DNA from 4 places in the Allobosea sp. P4_C6 genome. Region 1 is predicted to be linked to each of the others. Evidence: predicted binding sites of a transcription regulator. Region 1 holds the regulator's gene; each other region holds the start of a gene.

The links. The regulator LexA, encoded in region 1, represses DNA repair genes until DNA is damaged. The targets are predictions, from matches to a motif close to TGTTCNNNNTGTGTTCNG.
Region 2: the regulator LexA is predicted to act here: its motif matches at 2,588-2,605, upstream of ssb (single-stranded DNA-binding protein).
Region 3: the regulator LexA is predicted to act here: its motif matches at 2,661-2,678, upstream of AC1DVA_RS02265 (putative DNA modification/repair radical SAM protein).
Region 4: the regulator LexA is predicted to act here: its motif matches at 2,060-2,077, upstream of AC1DVA_RS02580 (ATP-dependent helicase).

What each region holds. Positions count from the first base shown of each region.
Region 1 is NZ_JBFUIF010000003.1:164,951-169,128, reverse strand. Features, by position in the region: gene AC1DVA_RS03675 (hypothetical protein) at 1-249, opposite strand, end outside; partial or broken gene AC1DVA_RS03670 (ComEC/Rec2 family competence protein) at 139-1,563, shown strand; gene lexA (transcriptional repressor LexA) at 2,212-2,928, opposite strand; gene AC1DVA_RS03660 (molybdopterin molybdotransferase MoeA) at 3,010-4,178, opposite strand, start outside.
Region 2 is NZ_JBFUIF010000057.1:2,416-6,593, reverse strand. Features, by position in the region: gene AC1DVA_RS23770 (ABC transporter permease) at 1-216, shown strand, start outside; gene AC1DVA_RS23765 (sugar ABC transporter substrate-binding protein) at 252-1,220, shown strand; gene AC1DVA_RS23760 (YciI family protein) at 1,284-1,571, shown strand; gene ssb (single-stranded DNA-binding protein) at 1,944-2,498, opposite strand; gene AC1DVA_RS23750 (ABC transporter permease) at 2,676-3,587, opposite strand; gene AC1DVA_RS23745 (ABC transporter substrate-binding protein) at 3,542-4,178, opposite strand, start outside.
Region 3 is NZ_JBFUIF010000002.1:118,909-123,086, reverse strand. Features, by position in the region: gene AC1DVA_RS02280 (M20 family metallopeptidase) at 1-869, opposite strand, end outside; gene AC1DVA_RS02275 (SNF2-related protein) at 989-2,392, shown strand; gene AC1DVA_RS02270 (hypothetical protein) at 2,409-2,579, opposite strand; gene AC1DVA_RS02265 (putative DNA modification/repair radical SAM protein) at 2,691-3,923, shown strand; gene AC1DVA_RS02260 (UdgX family uracil-DNA binding protein) at 3,920-4,178, shown strand, end outside.
Region 4 is NZ_JBFUIF010000002.1:175,436-179,613, forward strand. Features, by position in the region: gene msrB (peptide-methionine (R)-S-oxide reductase MsrB) at 1-267, shown strand, start outside; gene AC1DVA_RS02575 (acyl-CoA dehydrogenase family protein) at 327-1,976, opposite strand; gene AC1DVA_RS02580 (ATP-dependent helicase) at 2,092-4,178, shown strand, end outside.

The DNA.
Region 1 (4,178 bases):
GTGCCTCTGCGTTTGCGGCCATCCTGGCTGGCGCCGGTGCGCTTCGATGCCTGGTTGCAGGGCTGGCGGGCGCAGTTCGGCCGTGCCCTCGCGCTGGAGGCCGAGCGCCGCCGCCCGTTCCTGTGGCTGCCCGTGGCGATGGGCGCCGGCATCGTGTTTTATTTCGCGGCAGATCGTGAGCCGGCTTTGTGGGCGCCGTTGCTTGGCCTCGTCCTGAGCATCGGACTTGCCTTTGCCCTGCGCTTCCATTGCCTCCCATCGATGGCTTGCCTGGCTGCGGCCGCCGCTTTTGCCGGCTTTGGGGCGGGGGTCTGGCGTACTGCCGACATATCAGCACCGATGCTGGAGCGGCCGCGGATCGGCAAGCTGACAGGCTATGTCGAAACCGTGGAGGCAAGGGACAACGGCGCCCGCATCGTCGTGCTGGTGACCGATCTCGCGGGGGTGCCGGAGGGCGAGCGCCCGAAGCGGGTGCGCGTCAACATCCGCGCCGGCTCCGTCGCGCCCGGGGACCATATCGTCGCGACCGCCCGGCTGCTGCCTCCGCCGGGGCCGGCGCGGGCGGGCGGCTATGATTTCGGCCGCGACGCCTTCTTCAAGGGAATCGGAGCTGTCGGCAGCATATCCGGCAAGCTCGCTTTGGCGCCGCCGCCCTATCCGATGCCGACGCGTCTGGCGATCGATGTGGCGATCGACAAGGCCCGCAACGCCCTGACCCGGCGCATCGCCGAGGCCGGCGGCGGGCAGGGCGGCGCGGTGGCGGCCGCGCTCGTCACGGGCAAGCGCGGGCTGATCACCGAGGCGACCAACAACGACCTGCGCGCCGCCGGCATCTACCATATCGTCTCGATCTCGGGGCTCCACATGGTGCTCGCCGCCGGCACGATCTTCTGGCTGGTGCGAGCCTTGCTGGCGCTCTCGCAGACGATCGCATTGCGTTGGCCGGTCAAGAAGCTCGCCGCCGTGGCCGCCATGCTCGGTGCAACCGCCTACTGCATCTTCTCGGGCAGCGACGTCGCGACCGAACGCTCGCTGATCATGACGCTGGTGATGCTGGGCGCCATCCTGGTCGACCGCGCGGCGTTGAGCATGCGCAACCTCGCGCTCGCTGCGATGATCGTGCTGCTGCGCGAGCCCGAGGCCCTGCTCGGGCCGAGCTTCCAGATGTCCTTCGGCGCGGTCGCGGCACTGATCGCCTTCGCCGAACGTTGGGAGCGGCGGGACCGCGCCCGGCCTCCGCCAGTTCTGCCTTGGCCTGTCGGCCCGCTCTGGACCGCAGCGCTCGGCATCGTCGTCACCACCTTGCTCGCCACGGCGGCGACCGCACCCTTCGGCGCCTATCACTTCCAGACCTTCAATCCTTTCGGGCTGCTCGGCAATGCCATGGCGCTGCCCTTCGTCTCGCTCTTCGTCATGCCGGCGGCGGTCTTCGGCGTTTTGGCCTATCCCTTCGGGCTGGATTGGCCGGCCTGGGCGCTGATGGGGCTCGCCTCGGATGTCGTGCTGAAGGTGGCGCACTGGGTCGCGGCCATCGACCATTCAACGGTGATGATCGCGGCCTTCGGTCCCGCCGTGCTCGTCTGCTTCGTGCTGACATTGCTCTGGCTGACGCTCTGGACAACGGCCTGGCGCTGGCTGGCGGCCATCCCGCTCATGTTCGGCGTCGCCGTCGCCGGCAAGCCCGAGCGGCCGGAGATCCTGATCGAACGCGACGGCTCGGGTCTAGCGCTGCGCGGAGCCGATGGCCGGCTCGCCATCGCCGGAAAGCCCAGCCGCTTTGTCCTGCAACAATGGCTCTCGTCCGATGGTGACAGCCGCTCGCCGGACGATCCGACGCTGCGGGCCGGCATCGTTTGCGACAGCCTGGGCTGCATCGGCCGCACGGCCGATCAGCGCACCGTGTCTTACACGCGCGATCGGCTCGCAATCATCGAGGACTGCCTCCGCGCCGACCTCGTCGTCACCGCGATTTCCTGGAGCGGCGCCTGCAAGGCGAGGTTGATCAGCCGTGGCGCGCTGAGCCGCGACCTCGCTCTATCGAACAGCGACAGGCTGGAGCAGCCATGTCTCGGAGCAGGGCGCCGCAGACCGTCCCTGGAGCCGCCGCCGCGAGCAGACGCAGGCGACGCCACCCGCGCCGCGGGCCAACAATCAGCCACCCACCAACCCGGCATCGGTGTCCGTCGACAGCGACGCCGACATCGAACGGCTTCAGTAGCGCCGCATCAGATTGACGAGACGGCCCTGGATCTTGACCCGGTCCGGTCCGAGCACGCGGGTTTCGTAGGCCGGGTTCGCCGCTTCGAGCGCGATCGAGGAGCCGCGCTTGCGCAGCCGCTTGAGGGTAGCCTCTTCGTCGTCGATCAGCGCCACCACGATATCGCCGGTATTGGCCGTGTCCTGCCTGCGGATGACGACCGTGTCGCCGTCGAGAATGCCGGCTTCGACCATCGAATCGCCGCGCACTTCGAGCGCGTAATGTTCGCCGGAGCCGAGCATGTCGGGCGGCAGCGAGACGGTGTGGCTGCGGCTCTGGATCGCCGAGATCGGCGTGCCGGCGGCGATGCGTCCCATCACCGGGATCGCGATGGAGGAACGGCTGTCTTCATCGGCTCCGGAACCCGGGCGTGGCTTGCCGAGGCTGGGCTGCGATCCGAGACCGCCCTGGACGATGGCCGGACTGAACCGGGGGCGCGGCTGCGGGGCGCCGAGACCGTCGGGCTTCTTGATGACTTCGAGCGCGCGCGCCCGGTTGGGCAGGCGGCGGATGAAGCCGCGCTCCTCCAGCGCCATGATCAGCCGGTGGATGCCGGATTTCGAGCGCAGATCGAGCGCGTCCTTCATCTCGTCGAAGGAGGGCGGCACCCCGCTCTCGCGCAAGCGTTCCTGGATGAAGCGCAGGAGTTCGTGTTGCTTGCGTGTCAGCATGGTTGCCGCCAGCCCTTCAAAGCGCAGATTCGAAACAAAGCACGAACACCATACGCGTTCTGCTTGTGTTCCGCAAGCGGCCTACCGCAGCGGCAGGATCCGGCAGGGATCGCCCGTCTTGGCCGCGTCGGCGAAGGCGGGGCGGATCGTCAGCGCCTGGGCTCGCGCCAGCGTGCCGAGCATCGAGGAATCCTGCCGGCCGAAAGGTGTCGCCACCCATCCCTCGGGGCTCAACGCCAGCTCGGAACGCAGATAATCCTCGCGCTCGTCATTCGCCGGCATGTCGCGACCCAGGATGGCGGGGATGCTCCGGTCCAGATCTGCATCGGCCATGCCGAGCAAAGCCTCTATCAGCGGCAGCACGAAGAGGTGGCCGCAGACGATCGAGGAGACCGGATTGCCGGGCAGGCCGACCACGACCATGCGGCCGAGCCGGCCGGTCATCATCGGTTTGCCGGGCCGCATCGCGATCTTCCAGAAGCCGAGCTCCATGCCCGCCCGCGTCAGAGCCTCCTGCACGAGGTCATGGGCGCCGACGGAGGCGCCGCCAAGCGTGATCAGCACATCGGCATCGGCGGCCTGGGCCTGTCCGATCTTGGCGGCGAGATCGGCATGATCGTCGCGGGCGATACCGAGATCGAGGGGAGCGCCGCCGGCCTTCTCGACCAGCGCGGCCAGTGAAAACGAGTTCGAGGCGACGATCTGATCGCGCCCGACGGGCTCGCCGGGAGCGACCAATTCGTCGCCGGTGGCGAGGATCGCGACGCGGGGCTTGCGCCGCACCGGCAGAGCCGGATGCCCCATCGCCGCCGCGAGCCCGAGCGCGGCGCTGTCGAGCACCCGTCCGGCCGCCAACAACACATCGCCTTCATGAAAATCGAGCCCGGCGGCGCGCAGGAACTTGCCCTTCGCCGGCGGCACGCGCACCCGGATCGTCGGGCTGTCGACGCCGTCGGCATCTTCCTGGATCAGGATGGTGTCGGCGCCGGCCGGCATCGGTGCGCCGGTGAAGATCCGCACTGCCTGGCCCGGCCCGACGCGGCCCTCGAAAGCCCGGCCGGCGGCGGATTCGCCGATCACGGCAAGGCTGACGCCTTCCGCCATGTCGTCACCGCGAACCGCGTAGCCGTCCATCGCCGAGTTGGCGAAGGGCGGCTGGGTGCGCAGCGCCTTCACGTCGGCGCCGAGCACGCGCCAGCCGCATTGGGAGAGCGGCAGGGTCTCGGTTCCGGTCGGCCCCGGAATGCTGT
Region 2 (4,178 bases), on a different contig from region 1:
ACTCTGCCGGCGATCGCCGCCGCGCTGATCGGCGGCGCTTCGCTGTTCGGCGGCGTCGGCAGCGTGTTCGGCACCTTCATCGGCGCGCTCATCCTGACGCTGGTGCTGAACGGCATGAACCTGCTCGCCGTCAACGCCAACTGGCAGCCCCTGGTTACCGGGCTGATCGTCATCCTTGCCGTCTGGCTCGACATGCAAGGCCGCCGCCGCGCGTAAAAAACCAACCAAGAGAAACCCAAGGGAGGGAACCCATGTCCAAGTCGAAACTTCTCGTTGCAGCACTGCCCGCCATCCTGATGTCGACCGCGGCGCTCGCCGCCGGCGAAACCATCGCGGTCTTCACCAAGAACCAGACCAACCCCTATTTCCAGACTGTGCGGGTGGGCGCCGAGGTCGCTGCGAAATCGCTCGGCGCCAAGGTGGTGCATTACATCCCGACCAAGCCGGACTCGATCCCAGAGCAACTCAGCCAGGTCGAGGACGTGATCGTCAAGAAGCCGAGCGCCATCGTCTTCGTGCCGGTCGACTACAAGGCGATGGTGCCTGGTGTCGAGCAGATCAACGACGCCAAGATCCCGATCGTCAACGTCACCGACCGCAGCGCCGGCGGCAAGTTCCTCGCCTTCGTCGGTGCTGACGACTACAGCCTCGGCCTCGAAACCGGGCGCTACCTGCTGAAGGCGATGGGCGGAAAGGGCAATGTCGTCATCCTCGAAGGCGTCAAGGGCTCGCTGACCAATATCGACCGGGTGCGCGGCTTCAACGACGCGATCAAGGAGACGAAGGACGTCAAGCTGCTCGCCAGCCAGCCGGCCAACTACCAGCGCCTGCAGGGCCTGCAGGTGATGGAGAACCTGATGCAGTCCCATCCGCAGATCGACGGGGTGCTCGCCGCCAACGATGCGATGGCGATCGGCGCGATCGAGGCTCTCGACGGAGCCAACCGCAAGGCCAAGGTCGTCGGCATCAACGGCACGCAGGAGGCAGTCGACGCGATCAAATCCGGCAAGCTGCTGGCATCGGGCGACTATAACGGCTTCCTGCAGGGCTGCATCGGGACCATGGTCGCGATCCGGGCCTTGCGGAAGGAAGCCACCGTGACGGAAGTGGTGCTGAAGCCGACCGTGGTGAACGCCTCGAACTACCAGCCCTATGACTCGCCGCTGGAATCGCGAGCCTGCCCGAGCTGGAGCGATGCCGCCGCCATGGCCAGCAAATAGATCGGAACCTCACTCACCGCGGCGGCCGGCACGTCATCCGGCCGCCGATAGGAGCCTCGCCGCATGCTGTTCGTGATCCACGCCCTCGACAAACCCGGCGCGCTCGACGCCCGTCTCGCCAACTACGATGCGCACAAGGCGTTTCTCTCTAATARCTCCGCACTGAACGTGAAAATCTCAATGTCCGGACCACTGGTCGCCGACGACGGTTCGACCATGATCGGCAGTCTTTTTGTGGTGGAAGCAGCGGATCGCGCAACGGTGGAACGCTTCAATGCAGCAGATCCGTTTCATAGCGCCGGCATCTGGGATCGCGTCTCGATCACCGGCTTCATCAGGCGCCAGGGCTAAGCTCGAAATCGGCCGGGGTCGTGTCCCGGTTGATGGAGGCGCGCCATGATTGACCAGACCGACCGAGCTCAACCGGAATTCGACTGAGGATAAGGCTGTGTCTGTACGCTATTATGCGGCCCATCCAGGAGCGACGCGGTTCAGGGCGCGCCGCTCCGCCTATGCATAATTCCTAAACGGCGGGGCAAAATGAAACGATACCGCCGCCAGAGAATTTCGACCAGCGAACGGATTTGCCGAGATTCTGACGGAATCCAAAGCGCCGCACTAACGAAACGCGAAGCTGCTGGCGGCAGTCCACTTGTCAACGAATAAGGCGCTGCAAAAACAGCGCCTTATTGCCAATGCTTTACAGATTACGGCAGGCGTTCGCTAGAACGGGATGTCGTCGTCGAGATGGCTCGACGAGGAGCGCCCGCCGCCACCGCCGCCGCCCGACATGGCCGGCTGACGCGCGCCGCCGCCACTGCTACCGCTGCCCATCGCGCTGGACCGGCCGAAGGAGCTGCCGCCCGAACGCTCTTCCCCATAGCCGCTACCGCCGGCGCCCTCGCTGTACTCCTCGGAGCCGCCCTGGCGGCTGTCGAGGATGGTGAGCTCGCCGCGGAAGCGCTGCAGCACGATCTCGGTGGTGTATTTCTCGACGCCGGACTGGTCCTGCCATTTCCGGGTCTGGAGCTGGCCCTCGATGTAAACCTTGGAGCCCTTCTTCAGGTACTGCTCGGCCACCTTCGCCAAATTCTCGTTGAAGATCACGACCGAGTGCCACTCGGTGCGCTCCTTGCGCTCGCCGCTCTGCTTGTCGCGCCAGGTCTCGGAGGTGGCGATGCGCAGATTGACGACGGGTTCGCCGCTGCCGAGGCGGCGCACTTCGGGGTCCCGCCCCAAATTGCCGACGATGATGACCTTGTTGACGCTGCCAGCCATGAGAGGCTCCATTTCCTGCGCACTAAACACACGACCGGCCGAACGACCGGGAGCCGAACCCTATCGGCCCACAAATACATTATCAACGATGTTCCTGTTTTGTTCAAGATCTCAAGGTGAGGTTTTCCCCCGCTGATTGGGTGACGCCCGGCTGATCGAAAAGCGGACGGATTCCGATCACGGCCGCTCTGTCTCCGATGGGGGCGGCGCACCGAGGACGGCCTGCGCCATCCGGTCCAGCAACACCGCAAGCAGCACGATGGCGAGCCCGCCGACGAAGCCGAGCCCGGGATCGGCCCGCTGCAGCCCGAGCAGGACGATCTCGCCGAGCCCCTTGGCGCCGATCATCGAGGCGACGACGACCATCGCCAGCGCCATCATGATCGCCTGGTTAAGCCCCTGCAGGATGGTGGGCCGGGCCAGCGGCAGTTCGACTAGCCAGAACGCCTGCCGTGGCCGCAAACCCAGTGCGCGCGAGGCTTCGACGATGCCCGTATCGACACCGCGCAGGCCGAGTTCCGTCAGCCTTGCGAAAGGCGGCAGCGCATAGATTAGCGTCGCCACCAGAGCCGGCGCCCGGCCGAGCCCGAGCACCATCGCCACCGGGATCAGATAGACGAAGCTCGGGATCGTCTGCATCAGGTCGTAGAGCGGCGTGAGCGCACCGCCGAGACGCGGCAGCCGCGCCGCCGCCACGCCGAGCGGCAATCCGAGCAGAATCACGAACAGCACGGCGACGACGACCAAAGCGAGCGACTGCATCGCCTCGTTCCAGACACCCAGCCCGGACAGCGCCGCAGGCAGCGCGGCCATCGCGAGCACGAAGCCGATGCGCCTGCTGGCCAGCCAGGCGCCCGCCGCGACGACGAGGATGAAAGCCGGCACCGGGACGAGCAAAAGGCCCGTCTCGACCCATCGGACAGGCGCGGTCAACCAGGCGCCGAGGCCGTCGAGCCTGTCGCCATAGCCGGTGACGACGGCGTCCACGGCGCGATTGACGAAGCCCTGCAGCGCCTTGCCGAATTCCGGGACGAAACCGGCCGTCACAGGCTGGAAGCGACCTTCGTGGCGATGTGCCCCGGCAGCCATTTGCGCCAGATGTCCGGCTGCGTCTTGAGGAAGACGAGCGCCTGCTGCTCGGGCGTCACGCCCTTCTCGCGGGCTTCGGCCAGCATCTTCGAGGTCATGTCGCTGGTCGTGCCGTAGCTCTTGAAGAAAGTGGCGAGCTGCGGCGCCTTTTTGGCGAGGTCGATATTGGCGCCGATGACGACCTTGCTGGTCGGATAGGCCGTGGCGCGCTTGGGGTTGTCGCTCGCCTTGAGCTCGGCCCAGACGGCCGGATCGAAGGGCGCCTCCTCCAGCTTGACGAGATCATAGGCGCCCAGCAGCCAGCTCGGCCCCCAATAATAGAACAGGACCGGCCGCTTGCGCTTCAGCGAGGCCTCGATGGCGGCGACCAGCGCCTCGCTCGAACCGCCGCGCGTATTGCTGAAGTCCTCTGCCAGCCCGTAGACCGCGAGCTTCTTTGTGTTGATGCCCTCGCAGACCCAGCCGGCGACGCAGTTGTAGAAACGGCCCTTGCCCGGCTCCTCCGGGTCGGCGAACAGCGCCTTGTAGCGCTTGAGGTCTTCGACCGTTTTGAGATCGGAAGCCTTGGCATCGGGCCCGGACACCAGATAG
Region 3 (4,178 bases), on a different contig from region 1:
AGGCCGGCCTCGCCCCAGTTCGGATCGATGGTCGGGCCGTCCGGTCCGCCGTCGATCTCGCAATCGGCGACGGCGCGACGCACGGCCGGTGGCAGCTCCTTCGGAACCCATTCGTGGATGCGGATCTGGCCGGTCGGCGAGGTGATCGAGGCGATGGCGTGGGCGAGCTGGATGGCGGGATCGGACAGAATGCCGCCCCAGTTGCCGGAGTGATGGCCACCCTCGCGCGCGGTGATCTGGAGGTCGAAGGTGATGACGCCGCGGGCGCCGAGGAAGACGGTCGGCCGCTCGGCGTTGAGGCGCGGGCCGTCGGAGGCGATCAGCACGTCGGCCTTGAGCAGCTCCGCCTGCTCCTCGCAGAGTTCGCGCAGGCCGGGCGAACCCGATTCCTCGCCCATCTCGATCAGGTATTTGGCGTTGAAGCCGAGCTTGCCGCGCGTTTCCAGCACGGCGCGGAGCGCACTCAGATTGATCAGGTGCTGGCCCTTATTGTCGACGACGCCGCGGCCGTACCAGCGGCCGTCACGCTCGGTCAGCGCCCAGGGCGAGAGGCCTTCGCTCCATTGCGCGTCGAGGCCGCGGATCACGTCGCCATGGCCGTAGCCGAGGATGGTCGGCAGGGCTGCATCCTCGATACGCTCGGCGTAGAGGAAGGGGCCCTTGGCCTTGGCATGGGTCAGGACGCGGCAGGTGAAGCCGAGCGATTCCAGCAGCGGGCGCATCTCGGTGTCGAGATATTGCGAGAGCACCGGGGCGCGATCGGGATTCTGGCTTTCGGTCGGCATCGCGACAAGGCGGGCAAGATCGCTCTTGAGCCGGCCTGAATCGAAACAATCCTGTGCTTTCGCGATCGCCTGCGCACGGGTCATCTGTCTGGGTCTCCCGGATTCGAGGCCGGCACAGTGCCGGTGGACGCCGTGGCGCGCCAGTGCCAAGAGAGCGGAACGGGCATGGCGTGCCCGATGAACGGAATTCGCGCTGCCCGCCCATGAATTTTGTCCCGCATCCCCACCAGATCGTCGCGCGCGATGCGATCCTCGCGGCGCGGGCCAAGGGCGCGGCCGGCTTCCTGCTTGGCGACCTGACGGGACTCGGCAAGACCTTGTCGGCCTGGCTCGCGCTTTCGGCGATGCCGGAAGAGGAGGTGCTGGTGATCTGCCCGAAGGGCGCGATCCCGCAATGGCGGCGGACCATCGCGCTGTCGGGTTTGCCGGCGAAGCGGGTGACGCTGATGAATTTCGAGAAGACGAAGTCGCTGCTCGCGCCGCCCACCGACAGCAAGAAGCGCTCGACGCGGGCCAAGAACAACGAGATCGCCAAGCACGGCACACCGAAGCGGACCTGGCCGCTGGTGGTGATCGACGAGGCCCACCGCATCCGCAACCCCAACTCGCAGCAGGGGCTGGTCTGCCGGCAGATGGCGGAGGCTGCCGATTTCACGATCTATATGAGCGCGACGGCCGGCCAGTCCCCGCATGAATTGTCCTATCTCGCGCCGCTATTGGCCAAGGCGGCGGGCATGCCATCAGCCGATCTCGACGGCTTCCGCCTGCTGATGAAGCGGCTGAAGATCGGCCGGGCGAAGGGCCGCTGGAAAAACTGGAGCTGGGAGCCGAACGAGGCCGACCGGAAGGTGATGGCCGATCTGCTCTATCGCGGGGCGAATGCCATCGGGCTGCGGCGCCGGCCGGAGGAGATCGCGGGCTGGCCGGAGGTGCAGCGCGAGCTTGCTCCCGTTGCGCTCGATGCCGCCTCGCGCAAGCTCTACGACGCGACATGGCGCGAGTTCCGCAAGGAGCTCGGCCTCGCCGGCGGCTCGACGCGCAAGCCTCAGGGCTGGGCGGCCGATCTGCGCTTCCGCCAGAAGGCGAGCCTGCTGCGCATCCCCGGTACCGCGGATTTCTGCGAAGACCTGCTTGGCAATGACGAGCAGGTCGCGATCTCCGTCGCCTTCCTCGAAACCAGCGCGATGCTGGCCGAGACGCTGCGCGGGCGCGGCTGGCGCACGGCCGAGATCAACGGAGAACATTCGGGCACGCAGAACGAGGAGACGCGCATCGCTTTTCAGACGGGGCAGCTCGATGCGGTGATCTTTACCGTCACCGAATCGATTTCGCTGCATCGCGGCGAGATGCCGGGCGGGGAGCGGGAGCGGGCTCTGGTGGTTCACGACATGCGCCACAGCGCGATCCAGCTCCAGCAGATCGAGGGCCGCTGCCATCGCGACGGCCAGCACGCGACGATCTTCTATGCCTATGCCGAGGACACGGTGGAGGAAGCCATCGCCGCGACCGTGATCCAGCGCATGGCTGCGATGGAGGGGCTCGCCGGGGACGATACGCGGATGCTGGAGGCGATTGCGGGAATCGTCGAGGGCAGGGCGGCCGCCTGAGCCACCCGAGGGCCGCTCAGTTGCGTGCGCGCTCGCCGAGTTCCTTGGCGCCCTCGACCGACGCACTCGTCAGCCGGACGATGCTGTTCCAGGCGTCACGCGTGTAGGCGCCCTGATGCACGACGGCGTCGTATCCGACGACCAGTATGATGATGACCAGCAGCAGGCGGAACACCGGACACTCCATGGGGTTTCCGCCGAACAACGCCCGCCCGCGCGACGCGGTTCCCGCTGCCGACAAAGCTTGCCAGAGGCGGAAGCCGTCTGATAGAACAAATAGTGAACATAAGGAAACGCCATGGCTCAGCTCACCACGATGGAGAAGCTCGAGATTCTGAGCGACGCCGCCAAATACGACGCGTCCTGCGCGTCGAGCAGCACGACGCGGCGCGATTCCCGCGACGGTCGCGGGCCGGGCTCGACGACGGGTTCCGGCATCTGCCATTCCTATGCGCCGGATGGCCGCTGCATCTCGCTGCTCAAGATCCTCCTGACCAATTTCTGCAGTTTCGACTGCGTGTTCTGCATCAACCGCTCGTCGAGCAATGTGCGCCGCGCCCGGTTCTCGGTGGAGGAGGTGGTGAAGCTCACGCTGAGCTTCTATCGACGGAATTACATCGAGGGGCTTTTCCTCTCCTCGGGCATCATCCGCTCTCCCGACTATACGATGGCCGAGCTCGTCCGCGTCGCCGAGACGTTGCGCCTGCAGAATGATTTCCGCGGCTACATCCATCTCAAGCTGATCCCCGGCGCCAGCCAGGAGCTGATCGAGCGGGCCGGGCGGTTCGCAGACCGGGTCTCCGTGAATGTCGAACTGCCCAGCGAGGCAGGTTTGGCGCGTTTTGCGCCGGAGAAGAGCGCCGTCGCCATTCGAAGCGCGATGGGCGGGCTCAAGCTGAAGATCGAGGAGGCCGCAGAGGAACGGGAGGCGAGCGCGAAGGCGCCGGCCTTTGCGCCTGCCGGGCAGAGCACCCAGATGATCGTGGGGGCCGACGGCGCGAGCGACGGGACGATCCTGAGGCGCAGCGCGCTGCTCTATGGAAGCTTTGGGCTGAAGCGGGTCTACTACTCCGCCTTCAGCCCAATCCCGGACGCCTCGCGGCAACTGCCCCTCATCGCGCCGCCGTTGATGCGCGAGCATCGGCTCTACCAGGCCGATTGGCTGACGCGCTTCTACGGCTTCGAGGCCGAGGAGATCATCGCGCAAGGGGAGATGCTCGACCTCGACATCGATCCCAAGCTCGCATGGGCCCTCAAACACCGGGCGCGCTTTCCCGTCGACGTCAACCGGGCCGACCGCGAAACGCTGCTGCGCGTTCCGGGGCTCGGAACCCGCAGCGTCGACCGCATCCTGACCTCCCGGCGCTTTCGGCGTCTGAGGCTTGAGGATGTCGGGCGGCTGACGCGTTCGCTCGCCACCATCCGCCATTTCATCGCAGCCGAGGGATGGTCTCCGGGCCGGAGCCTCGACCGTGAAGGGCTGCGGGAGCGGTTGTCGCCGCGGCCGCAGCAGCTCTCACTGTTCGCATGATCGCGGCGCGGCTTTCAGGGCCCGCCGACTTCGCAGGCTGGCGTGCCGAGGCGCGCCGGCTGGCGCAGGCGGGCGCAGCGCCCGAGGACGTGGAATGGAATTGGGGCGAAGGCGGGGGCGGCCTGTTTGGAGCCGGGGATGCGCTGGCACCGGCGCAGGCGCAGCCTTGCGATCTCACGGTGCCCAGGCGCTTCCTTGATCTGGCCGAGACGGTGATCTGCCACCGGGACGGTGGCCGCTTCGCCTTGCTCTACC
Region 4 (4,178 bases), on a different contig from region 1:
TTCTCCTGCGCCGGCTGCGGCCAGAAGCTGTTCAAATCCGGCAAGAAGTTCGAGAGCGGTACGGGCTGGCCGAGCTTCGACCAGCCGTTGGAAGGCGCGGTCGAGACCAGCGACGACCGCAAGTTCGGCATGGTCCGCACCGAGGTGCATTGCGCCAATTGCGGCGGCCATCTCGGCCACGTCTTCCCGGACGGCCCGCCGCCCACCGGCCTGCGCTACTGCATCAACGGCGTGGCGATGAACTTCGAGGCGGCGGAAGCGGCTTGAAGCCTACTGCCGTCATTCCGGGCTCAGGCCTTCGGCCTGCCCCGGAATGACGGTGCGCTCTATGAAGCCCGTGGCACCGCCCTTCGCGCCAGCGCCGCCGCATCGACCGAAACCGGCAGATCGCCGAACTGCCCCGACCAGCCATCCCCAAGCCGCGTCGCGATGAAGGCATCCGCGACCTCCGCCGGTGCATGCCGCAACAGCAGCGAGCCCTGCAGCAGCAGCGCCAGCCTCTCCGTCAGCCGCCGCGCCTGCCCCTCGTTGCGCATCAGCTCCGGCAGATCGCCCTCCAGCCGCTTGAGCGCCGCGTCATAGCGTCGATCCGCCCCGGCAGCCGCCAGCAACTCCGCCCGCAGCACATCCACCACCCCCTCCTCCCGCGTCAGCGAGCGCAGCACGTCGAGGCAGATGACGTTGCCCGAGCCTTCCCAGATGGCGTTGAGTGGCGCCTCGCGGTAAAGCCGCGCCATCGGGTTCTCCTCGATGAACCCGTTGCCGCCATGGCATTCCAAAGCCTCGGTGACGACGGCGGGCGCCCGCCGCGTGATCCAGTATTTCGCGATCGGCGCGCCCACCCGCGCCAGCAGGCGCTCGCTCTCGGACGTCTCCTGCCGATCGAGCGCCGCGAAGAACCGGAATGCGAGCCATGCGGCCGCCTCGGCCTCGATGGCGAGATCGGCGAGCACGTTCTGCATGATCGGCTGGTCGATCAGAGCCTTCTGGAAGGCGCGCCGGTGCTGCGCATGATGGGCCGCCAGCGACACCGCCATCCGCATCAGGCCGGAGGACGCCGCCGCGATGTCGAGCCGCGAATTATGGTTCATCGAGAGCCCGGTGCGGATGCCACGTCCCGGCTCGCCGATCAGGTGCCCGATGGCTCCCCGGAACTCGACCTCGGACGACGCATTCGAGCGGTTGCCAACCTTGTCCTTGAGCCGCTGGATCGCGACGCCGTTGCGCGCTCCGTCAGGCAGCCATCCCGGCACAGCGAAGCAGGAGATGCCCTCCTTCGTTCGCGCCAGCGTCAGGAAGGCGTCGGAATGCGGCACCGAGAAGAACCATTTCCGGCCATGCAGCGAGAATGTGCCGTCGCGATTATCCTCGGCCACCGTCTGTGTCTGGCGCAGATCCGAACCGCCTTGCGTCTCCGTCATCGCCGTGCCGACGGTCGCGCCCGTCTTCAGATGCGCTGGCCCCTGCCTCGGATCGTAACGGTTGGACGTAACGAGCGAACCCCACTGCTCCCAGAGCGCAGCATCCTGCTTCAGCACGGGCACAGCGGCATAGGTCATGCTGATCGGGCAGCAGATGCCGCTCTCCGCGCCGTACCAGAGATATTGCAGGGCGGCCCTTGCCACCTGCGCGCCGGGTTCGGGCTGGTTCCAGGCCAACGCATGCGTCTCCTGCCCAATGGCAAGGCCCATCAGTTCATGCCAGGCCGGATGGAAGGCGATCTCGTCGATGCGGTTGCCGAAGCGGTCGAAGGCCCGAAGCTCCGGCGTATGGCGGTTGGCGAGATAGGCGAGCTCCTGCACGCGGCTGGAGCCGACCGTGCGCCCAACCTCATGCAGCCGGGCGCTTGCCCAATCGGCACCGAAGGCCGCGACGATACGGGGCAGCACTGGATCGGCGGCGAATGCATCGTAATCCGCCAGCACAGGCACCTGATTGGTGACCTCCCAGCGCCCGTCGTTGCCATGCTCGGCCATTGCTGCCACCTCCCTGTGGAACGGGATATAAAATGATCGCTCCGGCAGGGCGCAATCCTGACATCGACGCCCTATATTTGCCGGAGAACGAATCACGCACGAGCAGCTTAGACCCTTGTCCGATACCGACGCCTTTTCCGCTCCCTTGCCCCGCCCCGGCGGACTGGCCGCGCGCGCCGCGGCGCAGCCGGCGGCCGGCTATCTCGCCGGGCTGAACCCGGAGCAGCGCCAGGCTGTCGAGGCGACGGAAGGCCCGGTGCTCGTGCTCGCCGGCGCCGGCACCGGCAAGACCCGCGTGCTCACCACCCGCATCGGTCATCTGATCTCGACCAGCCGCGCCTACCCCTCGCAGATCCTCGCCGTCACCTTCACCAACAAGGCGGCGCGGGAGATGAAGGAGCGTGTCGCCCATCTCGTCGGCCCGGTGGCGGAGGGCATGCCCTGGCTCGGCACCTTCCACTCGATCTCGGCCAAGCTGCTGCGCCGCCATGCCGAGCTGCTCGACCTGCGCAGCGACTTCACCATCCTCGACACCGACGACCAGATCCGCCTGATGAAGCAGGTGATCCAGGCCGAGGGCATCGACGAGAAGCGCTGGCCCGGCCGCATGCTGGCGGGCTTCATCGACAGCTGGAAGAACCGCGGCCTTAGCCCCAAGGACGTCGCGCCCGGCGAGGCCGCCGTCTTCGCCAACGGCAAGGGCGGCAAGCTCTACGCCGCCTATCAGGAGCGACTGAAGGCGCTGAACGCCGTCGATTTCGGCGATCTCCTGCTGCACTGCCTGACGCTGTTTCGCGACTATCCGGACGTACTCCAGACCTATCACGACCGCTTCCGCTACATCCTCGTCGACGAGTACCAGGACACCAACACGGCGCAGTATCTCTGGCTGCGCCTGTTGGCGCAGGGCCGCCGCAACATCTGCTGCGTCGGCGACGACGACCAGTCGATCTATGGCTGGCGCGGCGCCGAGGTCGACAACATCCTGCGCTTCGAGCACGATTTTCCGGGCGCGACCGTGATCCGGCTGGAGCGCAACTACCGCTCGACCGGCCATATTCTCGCCACCGCCTCCAAGCTCATCGCCCGCAACGAGGGCCGCCTCGGCAAGACGCTGCGCACCGAGGATGCGCTCGGCGAGAAGGTCACCATCACCGGTGCCTGGGACAGCCAGGAGGAAGCCCGCCTGGTCTCCGACGAGATCGAGGCGATGCAGTCCAAGGGCCAGGATCTCGGCCAGGCCGCGGTGCTCGTCCGCATCTCCGCTCAGATGCGCGAGATCGAGGAGCGCTTCGTCCAGGCCGGCGTGCCCTATCGCGTGATCGGCGGCCCGCGCTTCTACGAGCGCGCCGAAATCCGCGATGCGCTGGCCTATCTGCGCTGCGTGGTATCGTCGACCGACGATCTCGCCTTCGAGCGCATCGTCAATGTCCCCAAGCGCGGCCTCGGCGACGCCACCGTCCAGCTCCTGCACAACCACGCTCGCGCCACCGGCTTCTCGCTGCTGCAGTCGGCCCGCGCCGCGGTCGAGAGCGACGAGCTGAAGCCCAAGGCCCGCACGGCGCTGCGCGAACTGGTCGAGGCCTTCGGCCGCTGGTCGGCCCGCGCCGAGCACATGCCGCAGGGCGAGCTAGCCGAACTGGTGCTGGAGGAGTCCGGCTACACCGAGATGTGGAAGAAGGACCGCTCGGCCGATGCCGCCGGGCGCCTCGAAAACCTCAAGGAGCTCGTGCGCTCGCTCGACGAGTTCCCGGACCTGCCGGCCTTCCTCGAGCACGTCTCGCTGGTGATGGATGTCGCCGACGGCGAATCCGGCGCCCGCGTCTCGATCATGACGCTGCACGCCGCCAAGGGGCTGGAGTTCGACACCGTCTTCCTGCCCGGCTGGGAGGAAGGGCTCTTCCCCAACCAGCGCGCGCTCGACGAGAGCGGCCGCGCCGGTCTGGAAGAGGAGCGCCGCCTCGCCCATGTCGGCCTGACCCGCGCCCGCAAGAAGCTGAAGCTCTATTTCGCCTCGAACCGGCGCATCCACGGCCTTTGGCAGACCAGCCTGCCCTCCCGCTTCATCGACGAACTGCCGGAGGAGCATGTCGAGGTCGAGCAGGCTCCGAACAGCTATAGCCAAGGCGGCTACGGCGCTTCGCGCTTCGACCGGATGGAGAGCTTCGGCTCCAGCTACAACACGCCGGGCTGGCAGCGCGC